Regions from separate parts of the Dermacoccus sp. SAI-028 genome, predicted to be linked through region 1. Evidence: riboswitches for the same ligand, from Rfam matches in the RefSeq annotation. Region 1 holds a riboswitch; each other region holds the start of a gene.
The links. A riboswitch is a leader RNA that binds a small molecule or an ion and turns the genes downstream of it on or off. The one in region 1 is predicted to bind S-adenosylmethionine.

Region 1 (5,391 bases):
GCCGCGGCCCGCACGTGCCGTCGACGAAGGTGCTCGGCAACGCGTTCAAGCTCATGCGTTCGGCCGCCGCGTACTGGCGCGGCAGCGAGAAGAACCCGCAGCTGCAGCGCATCTACGGCACTGCGTGGCCGACGAAGGACGAGCTGAAGGCCTACCTCGAGCGCCTCGCCGAGGCCGAGAAGCGCGACCACCGCAAGCTCGGCGCCGAGCTCGACCTGTTCAGCTTCCCCGAGAACATCGGCCCCGGCCTGCCCGTGTTCCACCCCAAGGGCGGCATCATCAAGCGTGAGATGGAGGACTACGTCCGCCGCCGTCACATCGAGGAGGGCTTCTCCTACGTCGGCACGCCGCACATCGCGAAGGAAGACCTCTTCTACACCTCGGGTCACCTGCCGTACTACGCGGACGGGATGTTCCCGCCCCTCGACGTCGACGGGCAGAACTACCGCCTCAAGGCGATGAACTGCCCGATGCACAACGAGATCTTCCGTTCGCGTGGGCGCTCCTACCGCGAGCTGCCGCTGCGCTTCTTCGAGTTCGGCACGGTGTACCGCGACGAGAAGTCGGGCGTGCTCTCCGGTCTGACGCGCGTGCGCATGATCACCCAGGACGACTCGCACAGCTACGTCACGCCCGAACAGGCGCCGGGGGAGATCAAGCACCTGCTCGACTTCATCCTCGGCCTACTGCGCGACTTCGGCATGAACGACTTCTACCTCGAGCTCTCGACGCGCGACGTCGACGGCGACAAGAAGGACAAGTTCATCGGCACCGACGAACAGTGGGACATCGCGACGAAGGTGCTGTCGGACGTCGCGCTCGAGTCCGGCCTCGAGCTCGTGCCGGACCCGGGCGGTGCCGCGTTCTACGGCCCAAAGATCTCCGTGCAGGCGCGCGACGCCATCGGCCGTACCTGGCAGATGTCGACGATCCAGTACGACTTCAACCAGCCCGCTCGTTTCGGCCTCGAGTACCAGGCGGCGGACGGTTCGCGTCAGCAGCCCGTCATGGTCCACTCGGCGAAGTTCGGCTCGATCGAACGCTTCCTCGGCGTGCTCGTCGAGCACTACGCGGGCGCGTTCCCGGCGTGGCTCGCGCCGGTTCAGGTGCTCGCCGTGCCCGTCGCGGAGGAGTACTACGACTACCTGCAGGACGTCGCGATGAAGCTGCGCGAAGCCGGCGTGCGTGTCGAGGTCGACATGAGCGACGACCGCTTCCCGAAGAAGATCCGCAACGCGTCCAAGTCGAAGGCGCCGTTCATCCTGATCGCCGGTGAAGAGGACCGCGACAACGGCGCCGTCTCGTTCCGTTTCCGCGACGGGTCGCAGAAGAACGGCGTGCCGGTGGCCGACGCGATCGCCGAGATCACCCGCGTCATCACCGAACGTCAGAACACCGACCCGACGGCCGGCTGACGTCTGCCTCGACGACGACGCGCGCCCCCGAACCTCGCGGTTCGGGGGCGCGCTCGTGTGTTGGCATGTGCACCCGAGGGCCGGCGTTCGACACGGCCGGGTGACCACGCTCGGGGTAGGGAACCCGGTTGCGTCACCCGTCGCGGGGACCCACCTCAGCGCACGGTCACTTCGCTGCAGCGAAGCCCTTCTCGAGGTCGGCGATGATGTCGGCGGAGTTCTCGATGCCGACGCTCAACCGCACGAGTCCGGGCGTCACGCCGGCGCCGCGGCGGTCCTCGTCGCTGCCCTGGGAGTGCGTCGTCGACGCAGGATGGATGGCGAGGGAACGGACGTCACCGATGTTCGCGACGTGCGAGTGCAGTTCGAGAGCGTCGACGAACTTCTTGCCCGCCTCGACGCCGCCGGCGATCTCGAACGACAGCACGGCGCCGGAGCCGGCGGGCAGGTAGCGGTCGGCGAGTTCCTTGTAGGGGCTCGACGGGTCGGAGGCGTAGAACAACTTCTCGACCTGCGGCTGCGACTTCAGGAACTCGACGACCTTCTTCGCGTTCTCCACGTGTCGCTCCACACGCAGCGACAACGTCTCGAGGCCTTGCGCGATGAGGAACGCGTTGAACGGGGAGACGGCCGCGCCGAGGTCGCGCAGCAGTTCGACGCGCGCCTTGAGGATGAAGGCGAGGTTCGCGCCGAGCGGCGATCCGACGCCGAGGTCGCGGGCGAACACGAGACCGTGGTAGCTCTCCGACGGCTCGTTGAACTGCGGGAACTTCGCCGGGTCGGCGGCGTAGTCGAACGTCCCGGCGTCGACGAGCACGCCGGCGATCGACGTCCCGTGCCCCCCGAGGTACTTCGTCGCGGAGTGAATGACGACGTCCGCGCCATGCTCGATCGGGCGCAGCAGGTACGGCGTCGCGACGGTGTTGTCGACGAACAGCGGCACCCCGGCGTCATGCGCGATGTCGGCGAGGCCGCGCACGTCGAGCACCTTCTGGTCGGGGTTGCTCAGCGTCTCGCCGAACAGCAGCTTCGTGTTGTCGCGGATGGCGCCGCGCCACTCGTCGAGATCGTTGATGTTGTCGATGAACGTCGTCTCGACGCCGAGTCGCTTGAGCGTGTACTTCAGCAGGTTGTACGTGCCGCCGTACAGCGCGGACGAGGCGACGATGTGGTCGCCGGCCTGAGCGACGTTGAGGATGGCGAACGTCGTCGCCGCCTGACCCGACGCGAGCAGCAACGCGCCGACGCCGCCCTCCAGCGCGGCGATGCGGTCTTCGACCGCCTGCGCCGTCGGGTTGCCGATGCGCGTGTAGATGGGGCCGAGATCCGACAGGCCGAAGCGGTTGGCCGCGGTCTCGGCGGAGTCGAAGACGAACGACGTCGTCTGGTAGATCGGCAGCGCCCGGGCGCCGGTGTCGCCGTCGACGTTCTGGCCGACGTGGATCTGCTTGGTCTCGAAGGCCCAGTTCTCGGAGCTCATGATGATGTCCCTCTCGAGGAGTACGTGGACGCACGGGCGGCGCACCGTACGTGTGGTGCCCGAAGGGGAATCCCTCCGCGCTTGCCCGGACGCGCTCGGCGCCGGGCCAGGTCGTCACCCGGAGCACCCCGCCGCGGTGGGAGGGTTGCCGGCCAGCAAACCGGGGTTTGACGCTGGCGCTCGTGACCTGCGGCCACTCTAGGCCGGGTGGTGTCATCAGGCGGGAATGCTGTCTCACATTCCGGTCGCGGCCCCGTGCTGACGCGACGCGCCTACGGGCGACGACCCTCATGCCGTGCTTGACTGTTGCCATGACACCGACGATCGTCCGCGCGCGCCGCGAAGACGCGTTCGCCTGCGCGGCGCTGCGTCTGCAGATGGACCTCGAGGCGGGGGAGAGCAACCGCTCCGGCTTCATCACCGAGTATGCCGATCACTGGCTCGCGCACTACGACGATCTGCCGACGTGGCTCGCCTCGAGTGCTGACGGGACGGCTCTCGGCATGGTGCAGACGTCGCTCGTGCACCGGCCCCCGGCGCTGGCTCGGCCGGCGCAGCCGTCGCTCAACATCGCGGTCGTCTTCGTCACGCCGTCGGCGCGCGGCCAGGGCCTGGCCGAGCGGATGCTGCGGATCGTCGACGCCTGGGCCGACGCGCACGACGTCGCGCGAATGATGCTCAACGCCCGTCCGCGTGCCCGCAGGCTGTACGAACGGGCCGGCTTCGGCCCGCCGGACGAACGTCACATGCAGCGTGTGGCGCCGTTCGGCCTCGACGCCCGCCGCGATGCGGAGCGTGCGTCATGAGCGACGACGTCATCTGGGCGCTCGATCAGCGCGAGCGCTGCATCGCCTGCCCGTCCAAACCGGTCGCGAACGCCGTCGTCCTGCACCTCGGTGCTGACGGCGCCCTCGCGCGCGACGCTGTCGAGCAGTGGGCTCGTGACGGCGTCATGGCCGCCTCGGTCGCATGGCCGGGGGCGGCGGCCGGCCTCGATGACGACGACTGGCTCGACCTCGAGGACGCCGTCACGGGCCTCGCCGGGCTGGCGAGCATCGTCGCCGTCGTCGGTGACGGCGACGCGGCCGAGGTCGCGCGGACGTTGGCGGGCCGTGTCGGCGACGTCGCGCACGCGGGGGAAGCCGACCGAACCATTGTCCCGGCGCGTCTGCGCGAGATCGCGGCGGTCTGAGACCGCTCACCCGGGGTGCATGGTGCGCGCGAGCCCACCCGCGGCCGCTGCGTCGAGGCAGGCGGGGCTCTAGGATCGGGCCATGGTCGACGAGTTCAACACTGATTCGCAGGACGACATCCTCATCGAGCAAGCCGGCGCCTTCGCGGGCGAGGCCGACGGGTTCGGGCGGCTGTGGACGCCGCACCGCATGGCGTACATCGAGGGCGAGCGTCCGACAAAGGACGCCGGCCACGGCTGCCCGTTCTGCGCGTCGCCTACGAAGACCGACGCCGACGGCCTCATCGTCCACCGTGGTGAGCACTGTTTCGTCGTGATGAACCTGTTCCCGTACAACCCGGGCCACCTGCTCGTGTGCCCGTACCGTCACGTCGCCTCGTACATCGACCTCACCGACGACGAGACCGAGGAGTTCACGAAGCTGACGAAGGCCGGGGTGCGTGCCCTCAAGGCCGCGTCGAACCCGGGCGGGTTCAACCTCGGGATGAACCAGGGTGACGTCGCAGGTGCCGGCGTCGCCGCGCACCTGCATCAGCACATCGTGCCGCGCTGGGGTGGCGACATGAACTTCATGCCGATCATCGGGCGCACCAAGGCGCTGCCGGTGCTGCTCGAGGACAGCCGTCAGCGCATCGTCGCGAACTGGCCGAACGACTGACACCGGGCACCACGGGCAGTGCGCTGCCTCGAACGGGTATATCGAACCGCTACAGTTGAACCACCATGCTCAACAAGTACGCGCGCGCGTTTTTCTCCGCCATCTTCCGGCCCATCGCCCAGCTCCTGCTGCGTCTCGGCATCAGCCCCGACGTCGTGACGATCGTGGGCACCGTCGGTGTCGCGTTCGGTGCACTGTGGTTCTATCCGCGCGGCGACTTCCTCGTCGGCACGTTGTTCATCACCGTCTTCGTCTTCTCGGACATGCTCGACGGCAACATGGCGCGCCTGTCGGGCCGCTCGTCGACGTGGGGTGCCTACCTCGACTCGACGCTCGACCGCGTCGGTGACGCCGCGATCTTCGGCGGCCTCGTCCTGTACTACGCGGGCAAGGGCGACAACTTCCTCATGGCGTGCCTCGCGCTCGCGTGCCTCGTGCTCGGCTCGGTCGTCTCCTACGCCAAGGCCCGGGCCGAGGGTCTCGGCATGCAGGCGAACGTCGGCATCGCCGAGCGCGCCGACCGTCTCGTCGCCGTGCTCGTCACGACCGGCCTCGTCGGCTGGTTCCTGCCCGAGATCGTGCTGACCGTCGTGCTCACGCTGCTCGCCGTCGCATCGTTCATCACGGTCGTGCAGCGCATGCTCAT
Region 2 (5,391 bases), 210 kb from region 1:
CTGTTCCGCATCGAGACCGACACCCCGCTCGCCGAGCAGAGCGCCTCGACCCTCGTGGTCTCGCTGGGCGGTTTCATCGACGCGGGCAACACGCAGAAGTTGATGACGGCGCACATGCTGGGCACGCTCGAGCACACGGTCGTCGCGTCGTTCGACGTTGACCAGTTGCTCGACTACCGCGGTCGCCGCCCGATGATGACGTTCGATCGCGACCGCTACAGCGAGTACGACGACCCGGCTCTCGTGCTGTACCGCCTCGTCGACGCCGAAGGCACGCCGTTCCTGCTGCTCGCCGGCCCCGAGCCCGACTACCAGTGGGAGCGCGTCAGCGAGGCCGTCCGCATCCTCGCGGCGAACCTCGGCGTCTCGCTCATGGTGAGCGCGCACGGAATCCCGATGGCCGTGCCGCACACGCGCCCGGTCGGTTTCACGCGTTTCGCCTCCGATCAGCGTCTGCTGACGGAGAACGAGCCGCTCTTCGGCAACGTCCAGGTTCCCTCGAGTGCCGAAGGGCTCATGCACATCCGGCTCGCCGAGGCGGGCATGGACACCGCAGGTTTCGCGATCCACGTGCCGCACTACCTCACGCAGGTCGAGTTCGCGGACGCCGCGCTCGCCGCGCTCGAGGCCGTCTGCGGGCTGACGGGGCTGGCGATCCCCGCTCAGGAGCTCGCCGCGATCGCCGGGCTGCATCGCGTCGACATCGCCAAGCAGATCAGCGAGAACGACGAGGTCACCGAGGTCGTCGAGGGCCTCGAGCGGCAGTACGACGCCTTCACCGAGGGTCGTCGTCGACGCTCGCTCCTCGCCGCCGAGATGAACGACCTGCCGAGCGCAGACGAGATCGGCGCCGAGCTGGAGCAGTTCCTGCGCGCCGAGGGAGAGGATCCGGGCACCAAGGGCTCGTTGTGAGCCCGCGAGCGCTTCTCGCCGGCCGTCGGTCTGAGCCGACGGCCACGCGGGCTTCGCAACGCTCGCCTGGCTGCGGCCACCCCTGCGGTGGCTTGCCGGGCCCCCGCCAACTTGGGAGGATCACCTCATGTTCGGATTCGGTCAAGACAAGAAGGCTCCTGCAGCCCCCGAGAAACCGTCGGGCATGCTCGACTCGACGGCCAACACCCTGGCGCAGCACCTCATCTCGGTGGGCATCGGGGGCGTGGCGACGTTCAAGTCGGCCCGCGCCGTCGCCGACGAGGCGATGAAGAAGGCGGGCTCCAAGGAAGCGGCGATGGACGACGTCGTCGCATCACACACGAAGCTCGCGGGCGCGAACGGCTTCCTCACCAACCTCGGCGGTTTCGTCACGCTCCCCGTGGCACTGCCCGCGAACGTCATCGGTTTCTACACCGTCGCGACGCGCATGGTCGCGGCAATCGCCGCCATCAACGGTCACGACGTCGACGACCCAGCCGTGCGCTCGGCGATCCTGCTCGACCTCATCGGTGCGGACGCGACGCAGGTCCTCAAGGGCCTCGGCCCGATGACGGGTGGCGTCGCGACGAACGTCGCCACGCGCAAGCTGCCGCCGGCGGCGCTCGCCGTCGTGAACAAGTCCGTTGCGTTCCGTCTCGGCTCGCAGGTGGGGCGTCGCTTCCTCACGCGCATTCCGCGCCTCATCCCCGTGGCGGGCGGCTTCATCGGTGGCGGCCTCGATGTCGTCCTCATCCGCAAGATCGCCCAGTCGGCGCGTCGCGACTTCGTCGCGCAGATCCCGCCGTCAGCCTGACGTCGCCCTGATTCCACCCCGAACGCCACTCGTCTTCGGCGGGTGGCGTTCGGCGTGTCCGGGCCGGTTCGGCGATGTGTCGTCCGTGCGCATCAACGGGCTTCCGGGCGACGATCTGAGGGCCGCGAACCCCCGCCTGGCCTTGCTCGAACGGCCCACTCACCCACAGGTGTGACGGCTACGGCCCGTTTCGCGGCCCGCAGGATGCCTCGTCCACAGGTTTGTGGCTCGTGGTCAGCGCGCGGGTGGCGTCATGGGTTTCGCTGGGGGCATGAAGACAACAACACGACTCAAGGGCCTCAGCGCCCTGGTGGCAGCCCTTCCCGATCTCGTCGGCTCCGAGGGGGCGGGCGCCGTCATCGTCCTGTTCGAACGTGACGGTGCGCTCGCGGGGGTGCTCGGCTGGGCGGACGATGCGTGCGACGGGGAGACGGCGCACATGCTCGACGTCGTCGCTGAGCGGCGCGCGACGATGGGTGCGCAGGCCGCCATCGCCATCGCCTATCGCTGCGAGCCGGGCCGCGTCGACATCGCGGCCCTCGCGAAACGCATCGAGCGCCGCGTGCCGCTGCACCACGTCCTCGGTGCCAGCGACGAGCACTGGTGGGCCATCGAATGCGAGCTCGGCTGCTGTGACGGCGCGATCCACGAGATCCCGTCCCTGTCAGAGCAGACCCGCGAGCAGCTTCGCGACGTCCGCCGCGGCGGCGAGGCCATGGCCGCCACCGCGCGCCCCGTTCCCAGCGTCGTCGACGTCCGAGCCGCCTGGGCACGGTTGTGCGACGTCCCCGACACCGCGTCGGGCACCCGGCGACGCTCCCGCAGCGCCGACCTGCAGGTGCTCGCCGACGCTGTCGTCGACGGCCCGACGCGCGATGAGATCCTCCTGTGCGTCGCACCCGAACTGTTCCGTCTGCTGAGCCCGGGCACGCCGCTCGGCGAGCCTGGCCCGCTGATGACGAGCGCGTGCCTGCGAACTTGGCTGCCGCTCGTGCCGCGCCACGGCCGCGCCGCGTGGAAGGCCCTCGAGGCCGCCGCGACCTGGCGCGAAGGCGACCTGCGAGGAGCCGGTGCGTGCGCCGCGGCGTCGCTGCGCATCGGACGGACGTCATTGGGGCAACTGCTGCGCGACATCACAGGCACGGGGTTGTCGTACGAGCAGGCCGTCGGTGCGCTCCACACGAAGGCTCGGCAGAGTTCCGTCGCCTGACGAGCGTGCCGGTTGTGGGAGCGCGCCACATCGTGGACGTCGCCGCGCGGGCGATGGAAGCCGCGGGCAGGGCCGCCTACTGTGTCGCAGGTCAAGAGTTTCAGCGACACAAGCCCCGGCTTGCTGAGCGGCAACCCTCCCTCGCGGCGGGGTGCCCCGGGTGACGACAGGGCCGCCCGTGGGCGGCAAGCGCGAGAGGTGGGTTGCGACCCACCTCGGAATCGAGGACGTCATGGTTTCGCACCGTCGCCTCGCCGTGGCCGACTCCGCGGCGCCCCTCACCGACGACGGGTTCAACCCGCACGCACGTGCCGTCCACATCGGCACCCTGACGCTGGAGAACGGCGCCGCCCTGCCCGACGTCGTCATGACGTACGAGTGCTGGGGCGAGCTGAACGACGACGCGAGCAACGCCGTCCTCGTCGAGCACGCCCTGACCGGAGACTCGCACGTCGTCGGGCCGGTCGGCCCCGGGCAGCCGACGGCGGGGTGGTGGCCTGGTCTCATCGGCCCCGGCGCGCCCCTCGACACCGACGAGCTGTTCGTCGTGGCGATCAACGTGCTCGGCGGCTGTCGCGGCAGCACGGGCCCCATGTCGCTCGCACCAGACGGCCGGGTGTGGGGCGGGCGCTTCCCACACGTCAGCGTCAGGGATCAGGCGCGCGCCGAGGCGCGGGTCGCCGACGCTCTCGGCATCGCGCGCTTCCACACTGTCATCGGCGGCTCCTTCGGCGGGATGCGCGCCGCGGAGTGGGTGGCGACCTTCCCGCATCGGGTGCAGCGCGCCCTCGTCGTCGCGAGCTGCGCGGCGGCGGGCGCCGACCAGATCGCGTGGGGGCACACGCAGGTGCGGGCAATCGAAGCTGACCCGGATTTCCGGGGTGGCGGCTACCTCGAGCAGGGCGTCTTCCCGACGTCGGGGCTCGGGCTCGCCCGCCAGATCGCGCACACCTCCTACCGCAGCGCGCACGAGTTGCAGGAGCGGTTCGGGCGCGAGTCGCAGGGAGCGGACCGCACGCTCGACGGCGGCCTGTTCGCCGTCGAGAGCTATCTCGAGCACCACGCCGCGAAACTCGTTGCGCGGTTCGACGCCATGAGTTATGTGCGGCTCACGCAGGCGATGGCGACGCACGACGTCGGCCGCGGCCGCGGCGGCATCGAGCCTGCGCTTCGGGTGTTCGGGGGTGAGCTCGTCGTCGCCGCGGTCGACTCCGATCGGCTGTTCCCGGTCAGTGCCTCCGCCGACATCGTCCGGGCTCACGGGCGCGGACGGCTGCGTCTCATCCACTCGCCGCACGGTCACGACGGTTTCCTCATCGAGGCCGACCAGATCGCGGCGCTCGTGCGCGAGGTCATCGCTCGGCCGCTCACGGCCGAGGCGGGCCGCGTCCATCCCGTGGCGTGACGGCGGGCGCTCGCGGCACCTCGGGTAGCGTGTGAGCCGATCGCCACAGTCGCAGAACAGGGGTTGCGCATGTCCGTCGTCGTCAGTTTCGCTCCGGGCCCGGAGGGTGAGGCCGCGGTGGCCGAGGCCGTGCGTCAGTCGAGTGTGCTGGGGCGCCCGCTCGTACTCGTCTCGACCGTCCCGAGCGACGACGCGCGCGCTGCCGCGCAGGAGAGTGCGGACGCGGTCGGCGGCCGCGTCGTGCAGGTGGAGGAGGGCCAGGACGCGGTCGAGGTGATCCTCGACGAGGTGGCCGAACTCGACCCGGCGCTGCTCGTCATCGGGCTGCGTCGCCGCACGCCCGTCGGCAAGCTGATCCTCGGTTCGAGCGCTCAGCGACTGCTGCTCGACGCGCCGTGCCCCGTCCTCGCGGTCAAGCCCACAGCGCACTGATCTCGCGCTGCTCCCAACCCCGGCCTGACGCGCTTGCGTCAGGTCGGGAACACCCGCGCACGCAGGGGCGTTGAACCCCGTGATTCTGCGGTTCTCGACCCAGAGTTCTATAATGGTGAAAGAAGCGACGCGGGGGATCGAATCAGGCACCACGGTGCCAGGCGAGCTCAGGTGAGTCTCGAGCAACCGGCTCTCGTCGGATCCCGCCCCCGTGGTTCGTCTCTTCCCTCGTACGAAGCGCTCGGCGCGCGATTGCGCCTGCCCGATGCGTTGTGCACTCTCGGAAGGTAGTTGGTGACCTCAGTGTCCGAAACGGCTCAGACCCCCGCGCTTCCCGCGGACATCGACCATCCCGCGGTCATTGCTCTGTTCGAGCAGGGGCGCGCGAGCGGCACGGTCGACAGCGTGGTGCTGAAGACCGCCCTCGAAGAAGCGAAGATCTCCATGGCCAAGCAGAAGGCGGTGCTGAAGGCGCTGGGGGCCGAGGGCATCGAGATCGTGCTCGACGAGGTTCACGCGGCCCAGGCCGTCGCCACGACGACCGGGCGCAAGAGCGCGGCGAAGAAGTCGACTGCCAAGAAGACCGCGACGAAGACCGCTGCCGCGAAGAAGACCACC
Region 3 (5,391 bases), 270 kb from region 1:
CCGACGCCATCCGCCTGCCGCTGCTGCCCGCGGACGAGGCGATGTACGCCGTCCTGCGTGACGGCCTGACGAAGGCGGGGCTGCTGTGATGAAGAGTCCGCTCGAACTCGGCCCGCCGCCCGCGCTGGCGAAGAACGGTGCGCGCATCATCGCGCTCGGCGGTCTCGGCGAGGTCGGCCGCAACATGACGGTCGTCGAGTACGGCGGACGCCTGCTCATCATCGACTGTGGTGTCCTCTTCCCCGAGGATCACCCGGGCGTCGATCTCATCCTGCCCGACTTCGACTACCTCAAGGATCGCCTCGACGACATCGAGGCCATCGTTTTGACGCACGGTCACGAGGACCACATCGGCGCGGTGCCGTACCTGTTGCGCATGAAGAACGACATCCCGCTCATCGGCTCGACGCTGACGCTCGCGCTCATCGAGGCGAAGCTCAAGGAGCACCGCATCCGCCCGTACACGATGGCGGTGAAGGAGGGCCAGCGCGAGAAGATCGGCCCGTTCGACTGCGAGTTCGTCGCCGTCAACCACTCGATCCCCGACGCGCTCGCCGTCTTCGTCCGAACCCCCGCAGGCAACCTGCTGTGCACCGGCGACTTCAAGATGGACCAGCTTCCGCTCGACGGCCGCATCACCGACCTGCGCGCGTTCGCGCGGCTCGGTGAGGAGGGCGTCGACCTGTTCCTCACCGACTCGACGAACGCCGAGGTGCCCGGCTTCACGACGCCGGAGAAGGACATCACGCCCGCGATCGAGCGCGTCTTCGAGAAGGCGGAGCGACGCATCATCGTCGCCTGCTTCTCCTCGCACGTGCACCGCGTGCAGCAGGTGCTCGACGCCGCCGAGGCCCACGGGCGCAAGGTCGCGATGGTCGGGCGCTCGATGGTGCGCAACATGACGATCGCCGCCGACCTCGGCTACCTCAAGGTGCCCGACAACGTGCTCGTCGACATCAAGAAGCTCGAGCAGATGCCCGAGGACAAGCAGGTGCTTATCTGCACCGGCTCGCAGGGTGAGCCGATGGCGGCGCTGGCGCGCATGGCGAACCGCGACCACCGTATCGACGTGGGGGAGGGCGACACCATCCTCATGGCGAGCTCGCTCATCCCGGGCAACGAGAACGCCGTCTACGGCCTCATCAACGGCCTCATGCGTCTCGGCGCCAATGTCGTGCACAAGGGCAACGCGATGGTGCACGTCTCGGGCCACGCCTCCGCCGGCGAGCTGCTGTACTGCTACAACGTCGTCAAGCCGAAGAACGTCATGCCGATCCACGGCGAGTGGCGTCACCTCGTCGCCAACGGCAAGCTCGCCGCCGCGACGGGTGTGCCGAGCGACCAGGTGCTGCTCGCCGAGAACGGCGTCGTCGTCGACCTCGTCAACGGCAAGGCTGCCATCACGGGCGCGGTGCCGGTCGGGTACGTCTACGTCGACGGTTCGCTCGTCGGTACGACCGACGAGGACATGCTCAAGGACCGCCGCATCCTGCGTGACGAGGGCTTCGTCACCGTCATCGTCGTGCGCGACGCGAAGACGGGCGCGATCCTCGCCGGCCCGGACATCCGCACGCGCGGCTTCGCCGAGGGCGACGAGGTGTTCGACCGCGTCCGGCCGAAGATCGAGCAGGCGCTGCTCGAGGCACGCAACAAGGGTGTCAAGGACAGCCACCAACTGCAGCAGGTCATCCGGCGCGCCGTGGGCGGTTTCGTCGGCGGCAAGCTGCGCCGCCGACCGATGATCATCCCGGTGGTCATCGACGCCTGACGCTTCGGGGGTATGTCAGGGGGTCGTGTGAGGCGGCTGAGATCGCCTCTGGCTGCCATCTCGGATGAATGAAGGGTGCGACGCGTGTGACGCGTCGCACCCTTCGTCCGTTGGGGTGCAACTGGATTCGAAATGGACGTCGAGGTTTGTTATTGAGCGTGGTCAAAAAAACTCGCATGAGCGCGCGAGCGGGCCCTTCGACAGGAGCCACCGCGTCGGCATCCCGTATCTGACGAAATGCGGCGGTGAGCCCCTCGCTGGGGCCCACCGCCGCTCGTTCTCCTCACCAGGGGCGGGGCTCTGAGAGGTCTCGTCGGTCGGTGACGGGGCTCCACCCGAGGCCCGGGGTGTGGGTGTAGTCGAAGGTGGGCCCATGGGTGACGAGAGCACGCACGGCGTCGACGAGGCGTCGTGCGTGCTCTGTCGTCGTGGCGAGACCGATCGAGGCGCGCACTGCCGTCGCGCCCTCGCCGAGGCGCGCGTCGCAGAGCAGGTGAGCGCAGAATCGCCCGTCGCGCACAGCGATGCCGTGCTCGTCTGCGAGCACCTGAGCGACGAGCGTCGGGTCGTATCCGGCGACGGTGAACGTCGTGACGCCGACGTTGTCGCTCGCATTCCGCCTTGGCGCGCCATCGTCGAGGTGAGCGTCCGCGGCATTCTGCTCGTCGAAGAGTTCGACGATCCTCACGCCGTCGATCGAGTTGAGACCGTCGCGGACGATGGCGTGGATCTTCTCCTCGCGCGCCTCGGCTTCGCCGCGCTGCGCGGACAGCGTCGAGGCTGCGGCCGCGAGCGCGATGGCCCCGACCGCGTTCGGGGTGCCGCCCTCGTGGCGTGCGGGCGCGGGCGCCCAGGCGACGTCGCCGGCGCCTGACGCATCTTCGCTGACGCGGTGGCTCGCGCCGCCGGCGCGGAAGTACGGAGGGGCGGTGTCGAGCCAGTCGCGGCGCCCGACGAGGGCTCCTGAACCGTACGGCGCGTAGGCCTTGTGGCCGGACAGAGCGACGTAGTCGATGCCCCAGGCGTCGATGTCGACGCGGCGGTGCGGGGCGAGCTGCGCGGCGTCGAGAGCCGTCCGCGCCTCATGCCGGCGGGCGACGGCGGCGAGGCGCTCGATGGGCCACACCTCGCCCGTCACGTTGCAGGCGCCGGTGATGAGGACCAACACGGGAGCATCGTTGTGGGCGCGGAATTCCGCCAGAGCGACGTCGAGGTAGCCCTCAGCCTCGGCGTGAGAGTGAGGGATCGGCAGCCGCGTCGTCCGCTCGTCCGCCCACGGCAGCAGCGCCGCGTGGTGCATCGAGCGGAACACGAAGACCTGCGTCTGTTGCGGCAGACAGTGAGCCAACAGGTTGAGCGCGTCCGAGGTGTTGCGCGTGAAGACGGTGACGTCGTCCTCGCGCGCGCCGACGAACGCGGCGACCTCCTGCCGAGCCTCCTCGTACCACCGGGTCGTCAGCTGCGACGCCCGTCCCGCACCGCGATGCACCGAACCGTACGTGCGCAGGGTCGTGTCGACGGCCCGCGCGGCGGCCTGCAGCGCGGGAGCCGTCGCGCCGTGGTCGAAGTTCGCGTGCTCGACGACGCGCCCGTCGAGCGTCGCGACGCCGAGATCGGCGCCGATCGTGGCCAGGGCGGCATTGGCCTGCTGCGGCGCGTCCGCGCGATGATGGGTAGCCGTGGGCGTCTCGCGACGGGACCCGCCGGGGTGCGCGGGCTGGGTGTGGTGACGCTCGGGGTCCGCGACGGGAGTCCCGGGGGTTACGGCGTGAGCGGGGCGGGTCGTGTGGCTCGCAGCGTGGCGGCGCGCGTCGGAGTCAAGGATCGAGAGAATGGCAGAACGGGGCATCGAGGCTCCTCGAATCAGGGGCCTCGCCGTCGCCAGATGGCTCGGCCCGCGCTTGCCGACACCGGTGCTGGTGGCGGCCAGGTCGTCACCCGGAGCACCCCACCGCGGTGGAGGGTTGCCGTCCAGCAAGCCGGGGCTGTGCGCTGGAACTCATGACCTACGTGAACGCTCGCACCCGGCCCTCCGCCGCGTCCACCGACGTGCGGCCAGAGGTTCGCATCGTGAGATCACCTGTGGGATCGCGGATGGCGAGCGCCGCGCGCAAGAGTCGGCGTCTCGCGGTGGGGATGCCCGTGGTCCCCCGGGCAGCTGGCGGCGCCTCCGACAAGGGTCAGGGCGCTGTCGGATGCGAGCGCGTCAACGCGCCAGCGCATCGGGACGCGGATTCGAAGGTGTCGAGCCGACCCGCCGTCACCATTGGACCCGTGTCACGGCGTGGGTCCGCGAAAACGGCCGGAACCCCCACTAGCCTTGCGGGGTGGCGACCCGAAACAGACCAGCGAACGACAGCGTCCTCGTCGCGAAGAAGGCCTCTTCGCAGCCGCGCGCCAAGAGCTCGCGCCCGGCCGGCGCATCTGCGGCCTCGACGACGCGCGCCCGCACGACCCCGCCGAAGTCGAGCGCACCACGTTCGGGCGGCACGACGAAGAATGCACCCGCGCGCAAGACCGGCTCGTCGCGAGGGGCTGCTGAAGCGCGTCCCTCCGCGTCCGGTCGCGCTGCTCGTGGCGCGTGGATGGGTGTTTCGCACGTCGCCGGCGGCACCGTCCGCCGCGTCGGCGCCGCCGCTTCTGACCTCGAACCCGAACACCGTCGCGACGGGCTCGGTTTCGCCCTCCTCGCCCTCGGCATCGTCGTCGCTGCGCGGGAGTGGTGGGGGCTGCCCGGCATGTTCGGGGACGTCGTCCACGCCGTCGCGGCCGGCACGTTCGGCGTCATCGCCTACGTTCTGCCCGTCGTCCTCATCGGCATGGCCATCCACATGTTCCGCCACCCGCGGGGGCACCAGCCGACCAACCGCATGACGATCGGACTGACGATCCTCGCGCTCGGCTCGACGGGGATCGCCCACCTCGTCGGCGGGCGTCCGTCGACAGGGGTTTCGACCGCGGTGCGCGGCGCAGGCGGCATCCTCGGCGTCATCACGGGAGGGCCGCTGTCTGCCGCGCTCACGGTGTGGGGCGCGGGCATCATCCTCGCGCTCGTGTCGTTCTTCGGTTTCCTCGTGCTGACGCGCACGCCCGTCAATCGCATCCCGCAGCGCATCCGCGAGGTCGAGGCGCAGATCTTCGGCCACCCCCTCGATGAACGCGACGACGAGGGCGAGCTGCTTCAGCGTGACGCCGTCGCCGACGACCTGCACGGCGCCGACATCGGTAACCGCGCGCGGGGCGGCTCGCGTCGCGGCGCGGGTGACGACGCCCGGCGCGGCGATGAGCCCTACGAGCAGGCCGCCGAGGTCGTCGGCAAGGGGCCGCGCGGCGCGGGCCGTGGCATATCACGCAACCCGCTCAACCGCCGTCGCGGTGAGCAGCAGATCTACGACATCGACACGATCGACGGCGCCCCGGCGGGCGTCGATCAGACGCGAGAGATGCCCGCCGGCGGCTCTGACGACGAGCGCGCCGGTGACGCGAGCGCCGCTGCGCTCGCGCGAGCCCGAGCATCGCGCTCCGGAGCGTCGCCGGCAGGGGAGGCGGCAGGTGGGGCAGCGCGCCGCTCCGCACCCATGGATTCCGTCGACGATGCCGTTGTCGACCAGGCCTCCGCACGT

Region 2: it holds a riboswitch for S-adenosylmethionine, as region 1 does, so the genes downstream of both, EDC82_RS05530 (homoserine O-acetyltransferase) here and EDC82_RS06450 (bifunctional o-acetylhomoserine/o-acetylserine sulfhydrylase) in region 1, are expected to answer to the same signal.
Region 3: it holds a riboswitch for S-adenosylmethionine, as region 1 does, so the genes downstream of both, EDC82_RS05325 (aminotransferase class V-fold PLP-dependent enzyme) here and EDC82_RS06450 (bifunctional o-acetylhomoserine/o-acetylserine sulfhydrylase) in region 1, are expected to answer to the same signal.

The regions. Positions count from the first base shown of each region.
Region 1 covers NZ_SMFS01000001.1:1,406,320-1,411,710, forward strand. The annotation lists gene thrS (threonine--tRNA ligase) at 1-1,415, shown strand, start outside; gene EDC82_RS06450 (bifunctional o-acetylhomoserine/o-acetylserine sulfhydrylase) at 1,582-2,895, opposite strand; SAM riboswitch class IV at 2,968-3,083, opposite strand; gene EDC82_RS06455 (GNAT family N-acetyltransferase) at 3,207-3,701, shown strand; gene EDC82_RS06460 (hypothetical protein) at 3,698-4,087, shown strand; gene EDC82_RS06465 (HIT domain-containing protein) at 4,170-4,745, shown strand; gene pgsA (phosphatidylinositol phosphate synthase) at 4,811-5,391, shown strand, end outside.
Region 2 covers NZ_SMFS01000001.1:1,197,896-1,203,286, forward strand. The annotation lists gene EDC82_RS05515 (PAC2 family protein) at 1-912, shown strand, start outside; gene EDC82_RS05520 (EcsC family protein) at 1,040-1,726, shown strand; gene EDC82_RS05525 (hypothetical protein) at 1,998-2,936, shown strand; SAM riboswitch class IV at 3,026-3,134, shown strand; gene EDC82_RS05530 (homoserine O-acetyltransferase) at 3,169-4,341, shown strand; gene EDC82_RS05535 (universal stress protein) at 4,411-4,773, shown strand; gene EDC82_RS05540 (RNA polymerase sigma factor) at 5,068-5,391, shown strand, end outside.
Region 3 covers NZ_SMFS01000001.1:1,136,292-1,141,682, forward strand. The annotation lists gene dapA (4-hydroxy-tetrahydrodipicolinate synthase) at 1-89, shown strand, start outside; gene EDC82_RS05320 (ribonuclease J) at 89-1,768, shown strand; gene EDC82_RS05325 (aminotransferase class V-fold PLP-dependent enzyme) at 2,052-3,617, opposite strand; SAM riboswitch class IV at 3,661-3,775, opposite strand; gene EDC82_RS05335 (DNA translocase FtsK) at 4,354-5,391, shown strand, end outside.